Regions from separate parts of the Streptomyces sp. NPDC047017 genome, predicted to be linked through region 2. Evidence: riboswitches for the same ligand, from Rfam matches in the RefSeq annotation. Region 2 holds a riboswitch; the other holds the start of a gene.
The links. Region 2 has a riboswitch for glycine ahead of gcvP (aminomethyl-transferring glycine dehydrogenase). Riboswitches for the same ligand answer to the same signal wherever they lie in the genome.
Positions count from the first base shown of each region.

Region 1: linked by a shared signal. The riboswitch ahead of gcvT (glycine cleavage system aminomethyltransferase GcvT) and the one ahead of gcvP (aminomethyl-transferring glycine dehydrogenase) in region 2 are both predicted to bind glycine.

Region 1 covers NZ_JBEYVW010000018.1:44,535-47,778, forward strand. Annotated here, with positions in the region: gene gcvH (glycine cleavage system protein GcvH) at 1-199, opposite strand, end outside; gene gcvT (glycine cleavage system aminomethyltransferase GcvT) at 359-1,480, opposite strand; glycine riboswitch at 1,639-1,738, opposite strand; partial or broken gene ABZ858_RS27235 (AAA family ATPase) at 2,405-3,004, shown strand; gene ABZ858_RS27240 (enhanced serine sensitivity protein SseB) at 3,046-3,244, shown strand, end outside.
Region 2 covers NZ_JBEYVW010000004.1:460,854-464,097, forward strand. Annotated here, with positions in the region: gene gcvP (aminomethyl-transferring glycine dehydrogenase) at 1-1,481, opposite strand, end outside; glycine riboswitch at 1,659-1,753, opposite strand; gene ABZ858_RS09760 (PRC-barrel domain-containing protein) at 1,866-2,243, shown strand; gene ABZ858_RS09765 (DNA polymerase IV) at 2,450-3,244, opposite strand, start outside.

The DNA of each region.
Region 1 (3,244 bases), on a different contig from region 2:
AGACCGACTTGGTCGACTCCAGCTCACCGCAGGTCTCGCCCGCGGCCACCGTGGAACCGACCTCCGGGAGCTGGGCGTAGACGACATCGCCGAGCGCGTTGGCCGCGAACTCGGTGATGCCGACCGTCGCGACGCCGTTCTCGGCGGGCGACAGCCACTCGTGCTCCTTGCTGTAGCGCAGCTGCTGGGGGTTGCTCATGGCCTGAATTCTCCTGTACGCGGGGGAGTGCTGGTGGATGAGGGACTGCGGGAAACGCTGGTGGGCGGCGGAACGTGCCCGGGGTCACACCCGGGCACGCCGGAGGGCGGACGCGTCAGGGCCTGACGCGGCGCGGCCCCGCCGGGCCGGGACCAGTGTCTACTTCCGCCGCTTGTAGAACGGCAGTGCCACGACCTCGTACGGTTCGTGGTTGCCCCGGACGTCCACGCCGACCCCCGGCGTGCCCGGAGCGGCGTGCGCGGCGTCCACGTAGGCCATGGCGATCGGCTTGCCCAGGGTGGGGGAGGGGGCGCCGGAGGTGACCTCGCCGATCACCTCGCCGCCACAGACGACGGAGTACCCCGCGCGCGGGACGCGCCGGCCCTCGGCGACCAGGCCGACCAGGACCCGGGGCGGCTGCGCGGCGGCCCGCTCGGCGGCGGCCCCGAGCGCCTCGCGCCCGACGAAGTCGCCCTCCTTCTCGAACTTGACCACCCGGCCGAGGCCCGCGTCGAACGGGGTGAGCGCGGTCGTCAGCTCGTGCCCGTACAGCGGCATGCCCGCCTCCAGGCGCAGCGTGTCCCGGCAGGACAGGCCGCACGGGACCAGGCCGACGCCCTCGCCCGCCCCGGTCAGCGCCTGCCACAGCGCGGGCGCGTGCTCCGGCTCCACAAACAGCTCGAAGCCGTCCTCGCCGGTGTAGCCGGTGCGGGCGATCAGCGCGGGCACCCCGGCGACCATGCCGGGCAGGCCCGCGTAGTACTTGAGGCCGTCCAGGTCGGCGTCGGTCAGGGACTTCAGGATGCCCGGGGACTCGGGGCCCTGGACGGCGAGCAGCGCGTAGGCGTCCCGGTCGTCGCGGACCTCGGCGTCGAAGCCGGCCGCCCGCTCGGTGAGCGCGTCCAGCACCACCTGGGCGTTGGAGGCGTTGGCCACGACCATGTAGCGGGTGTCGGCCAGCCGGTAGACGATCAGGTCGTCCAGGATGCCGCCGTCCTCCTGGCAGATCATGGTGTAGCGGGCGCGGCCGGTGCCGACCGAGCCGATGTTGCCGACCAGGGCGAAGTCCAGCAGGGCGGCGGCCTGCGGGCCGGTGACGGTGATCTCGCCCATGTGGGAGAGGTCGAAGAGACCGGCCCGGGTGCGCACGGCCAGGTGCTCGTCGCGCTCGGAGCCGTAGCGCAGCGGCATGTCCCAGCCGGCGAAGTCGGTCATCGTCGCACCGAGCGAGCGGTGCACCGTGTCCAGCGCGGTGTGACGGAGGGGCGCGGAACTGCTCATCGGTCGGTCTCCAAGGCGATGGGGGCGAGGACAGGACTCGTGTCCTCCCCATCTGTCATCGGAACCTGAGAGGTTCGCCATGACCGCCGGCATGCGGACGGTCACGGTTTGCACCTTGGGTGGGGCCGCTGCGGCAGCGGCCCGCTTTTCAGATGTGCCTCGCCCGCGCGGTAACGGGGCCTGAGAGATTCAAGGGAGGGACTTGCTCCTTCGGCGCCCCAGCGAGACGACTGCTGGGAACTCTCCCGCGCGGATTCAAGCGGCCGGTATGCAGTTGGCGCGCACATCATTGCACGCCCGGCGCGCTCGCGGCAGGGCCGCATCCGTAACCGTCCTGTGGCAGAACGCGCACGACAGCGACGGGCGCCACGCATTACCTTCTCTTTACGCTCGATGGGAAGGTGACCGTCACCGCCCCGGGGGAGGAGGACGAGGGTGGACAGGACCGCGCCGGCGTACGCCACGACCCGGGCGCCCGCCCTGCCCGCACCGACAGGGACCCCGGCCCGCGACAGGGACGGCGAGCCCCCGACGCCCGTGGCCCGCGACCTGCGGGAGCACTCCGTACCCGTGGCCCGTGACCTGCGGGAGCCTCCCGGCCCCGTGGCCGGCGATCCGGGCGAGCACCCGGCTCCCGCCGTTCGCGCCCCGCGTGAGCGCCGGGTTCCCGGCGTCCGTGACCTGCGGGCGCATTCCACGCTCGGCGTCCGCGACCTGCGGGAGCCTCCCGCGTCTGTGGCCGGTGAGCCGGGCGAGCACCCGGCTCCCGCCGTTCGCGCCCCGCGTGAGCACCCGGCTCCCGGCGTCCGTGACCTGCGGGAGGATTCCACGCCCGTCGTCCGAGACCTGCGGGAGCCTCCCGGGCCCGTGGCCGGCGAGCCGGGCGAGGGTCCCGCCCCCGTGGTCCGCGCCCCGCGCGAGCACCCCGCTCCCATGGTCCGCGACCTGCGCGACCGCCCCGGCCGCGCCCCGCGCGAACTGCTCTTCGGCCCCCGTGACCTGGCCGTCGTCACCGGGCTGCCGGGCAGCGGCAAGTCCACGCTGATGGACCGCGCGGTGCCCGGGGCGCGGATCGACTCCCAGGACGTGCGCGACCGCTTCGACGCCCGCCTCGCCCGCCGCCTGCCCTACGCCCTCTACCGCCCCCTGGTCCGCCTCGCCCACTACGCCGCGCTGCGCCGCGCCCTGCGCGCCGGCGGGGGTGTCGTGGTCCACGACTGCGGCACCCAGAGCTGGGTGCGCGCCTGGCTGGCCCGCGCCGCCCGCCGCCGCGGCGGCACCCTCCACCTGATCCTGCTGGACGTCACCCCCGACGCCGCGCTGAGCGGCCAGCACCGGCGCGGCCGGCGCGTCTCCCGCTACGCCTTCGCCCGCCACCGCCGCACCGCCGGCCGCCTGGTGCGCGCGGCGGAGCGCGGCGAGGTGCCCGCGGGCTGCGGCTCGGCCGTGCTGCTGGACCGCGCGGCCGCCGGCGAGCTGCGCCGCATCGCCTTCGCCGGCCGGCCCGCCGCCGGCACCCGTTAGCCTTTCGGTCACAGCAGTGGTGACCGGCAGGCGGTAGGCAGATGGACTTCCCGGCGGACTTCTCCGCGGACATCCCGGGGGACTTCCCGGTACAGACGCACCCCCATCCGCACGGCGGATGGCCCGGCAACGAGCTGGAGGAGGTGCTCTCGGCCGCCCTCGGCATCCCGGCCGCCGGCGGCCGGATCACCGAGGTGCTCGCCCGCAGCTTCCTGTGGGTGCCGCTGCCCAACGGCCGCG
Region 2 (3,244 bases):
CGCAGGTAGCGCAGCATCGCGGTCTCGGAGCGGTACTGCTGGAAGACGGGGTGGGTGAGGTAGGCGTCGGTGCGCAGCAGCGGCTCGGGCAGGGCCGGGGCCGCCGCGGCGTCCAGCGCGTCGATGTCGCCGTCGGCGCCGAAGGCGGTCCACACGGTACGCAGCTGCGCCCGCGTGGTGGTCTCGTCGCAGGCGATCGAGACGTGGTCGGCGTCGACGGGGTACAGGTTGACACCGGCCTCGCGGGCGGCGGCGACGACCTCGGCGGCCCGGCCCGGCGTCCTGACGGTCAGCGTGTCGAAGTAGGCGCCGTGGACGATCTCGGCGCCGGCCGCCTTCAGGCCCTCGGCGAGCACCGCGGCGTAGCGGTGGGTGCGCTGCGCGATGGCCTTCAGGCCCTCGGGGCCGTGGTAGACGGCGTACATGCCGGCCATGACGGCGAGCAGCACCTGCGCGGTGCAGATGTTGCTGGTGGCCTTCTCCCGGCGGATGTGCTGCTCGCGGGTCTGCAGGGCGAGGCGGTAGGCCTTGTTGCCGTCGGCGTCGACGGAGACGCCGACCAGGCGGCCGGGCAGGCTGCGGGCGAACTTCTCGTGCACCGCCATGTAGCCGGCGTGCGGTCCGCCGAAGCCCATCGGCACGCCGAAGCGCTGGGTGGTGCCCACGGCGATGTCCGCGCCCAGCTCGCCGGGGGACTTCAGCAGGGTGAGGGCGAGCAGGTCGGCGGCCACGGTGACCAGGGCGCCCAGTCCGTGCGCCTGCTCGATGACGGGCTTCAGGTCGCGTACGGCCCCGGAGGCGCCCGGGTACTGCAGGAGCACGCCGTTGATCTCGCGTCCGGCGAGCTCGGCCGGGATGCCGTCGCTGAGGTCGGCGACGACGACCTCGACGCCGGCGGGCTCGGCGCGGGTCTCGATGACGGCGATGGTCTGCGGCAGCGCGTCCGCGTCGACCAGGAACAGGCCCTTCTTGTTCTTGCCCATGCGCCGCGACAGCGACATCGCCTCGGCCGCGGCGGTGCCCTCGTCCAGGAGGGAGGCGCCGGAGGTCGGCAGGCCGGTGAGGTCGGCGACCACGGTCTGGAAGTTCAGCAGGGCCTCCAGGCGGCCCTGCGAGATCTCCGGCTGGTACGGGGTGTAGGCCGTGTACCAGGCCGGGTTCTCCATGACGTTGCGCAGGATGACCGGCGGGGTGAACGTCCCGTAGTAGCCGAGGCCGATCATGGAGCCGAGGACCTGATTGCGGTCGGCGAGGGTGCGCAGCTCGGCCAGCACCTCGGCCTCGGTGCGCGCGCCGGGCAGATCGAGCGCCTTGGCGTTCTTGATCACATCCGGGACCGCGGCGGCGGTCAGCTCGTCGAGCGATCCGTAGCCGACCTGCGCGAGCATCTTGGCCCGCGCCTCCTGGTCGGGCCCGATGTGGCGCTGCTCGAAGGGGATGCCCTGTTCGAGCTCGGAGAGCGGAATGCGCTGGGCGGTCATGGTGGAGGGCCTCCTGGTCTGACGCGACCTTCGGGGGACACCACGGCGTGGATGTCCCGGCGGCCTCCCCCTCTGTCATCTCGACCTGAGAGCTTCACCGGACCACCCGAGGGCGCCCGGCTTTCACCGTCGGTGAGAGCGGAAGCCGTCGGCAACCGCCCTGCTTTCCAGAGTGACCTCGTCCGTGCGGTACGTGGGCCTGAGAGATTCCGGGGAGGATTTGCTCCTTCGGCGCCTCCGGTGGTTCCGGAGGACTCTCCCGCACGGGGTCAGCAGCCGTTTGCCAGCGTACCAGCGGGCTCCGCGGCGGTGTTCGAGTGGCCGCAGGACCGAATGTGCTCTTTCGTAGTGCTTACGGATGAGTTGCGACCACGTGGAGGGACCGTGCTGACCGAGATCGATCCGCGCAACCTGATCGGCCGCAAGGCGTTCGACCGCAACGGCAACAAGATCGGCACGGTGGACGAGGTGTACCTCGACGACGCGACCGGTGTGCCGGAGTGGGCGGCCATACGCACGGGCCTGTTCTCCCGGGACGCCTTCGTGCCCCTGGAGCCCAGCGAGCTGGTCGAGGGCACCCTGCGCGTCCCCTTCGACCGGGCACTGATCAAGGAGGCCCCCGACTTCGGCGTGGGCCGCCACCTCTCCCCGGAGCAGGAACTGCAGCTCTACCACCACTACGGCCTCGACGTGGGCCCTGCCCCGGCCCTCCCGGACCACGACTTCGGCAGACTGGCCGGCTCCGGCTCCGAGGAGGCCTGACCCCAGGACCCTTCGCCCGCTCGCCCGACCCGTGTACGTCCCTCTCGTCCGCCTCCTCCCGCATCGGGACCACCGACCCCCGGGCCGCGACCGAGGTTCCACCTCGCCGACTCACCCGCACCGGCAGACCGGCCGCGACCCGGGATCACACGCCCCCCGCACGCCCCCGGAGCCCGCCAGGGCTCCAGGTGGCACCTCGGGTCACCTCACAGCGCCCCCAGAGCGGCCGTGGCAGCCCCCTCGCCCTCACCCGCCGCCACCGCACCGGCCACGCCACCGGCCACACCGCCCTGCTCCTCCGGTCTTCGCCGCACCAGCGGCAGCGGCTCGGCCGGCTCCAGGGCCGGATCGTCCACGCGGAAGGTCCGCACCCGCCCCGGCGCCGACCGGGGTGTCTCGAAGCGGACGGTGACCCTGCCGATGCCACTGCCCTGCACCCAGCCGTGCCCGTGCTCGGCGTGCCGCACGTCATGGCCCGCGGCCCAGCGCCGCTCGGCGGGCGCCGCCTCCTCGCGCGCCGGTTGGTCCGCCGGCTCCTCGGCAGGGCCCGCCCCCTCACCGGCCGCCGCCCCTTCACCAGCCGCCGCCCGCTCCCCGGCCGCCTGCGCGAACAGGTCCTCCTGCGTGTAGTCCGCGAGCCCGGACACCCCCACGCCGAGCAGCCGTACACCGCCGGTGGTGTCCACGGAGTCCAGCAGCCGGGCCGCCGCCTCCCGGACCACCGCCAGGTCGTCGGTGGGCCCGCGCAGCGTCTCCGAACGGGTCAGCGTGGAGAAGTCGTACCGGCGCACCTTCAGCACGATGGTCCGCCCCGACAGCCCGGCCTCGCGCAGCCGCCGCACGCACCGGTCCGCGAGCCGCTGCACTTCCAGGCCCACCCGCGTCCGGTCGTGGATGTCCACGTCGTAGGTGTCCTCCACGGACACCGACTTGGTCTCGCGCTCCGCCACGACGGGTCGCTCATCGTGCGCCATCGCCATGGCGTGCAGCGCGTGCCCGTG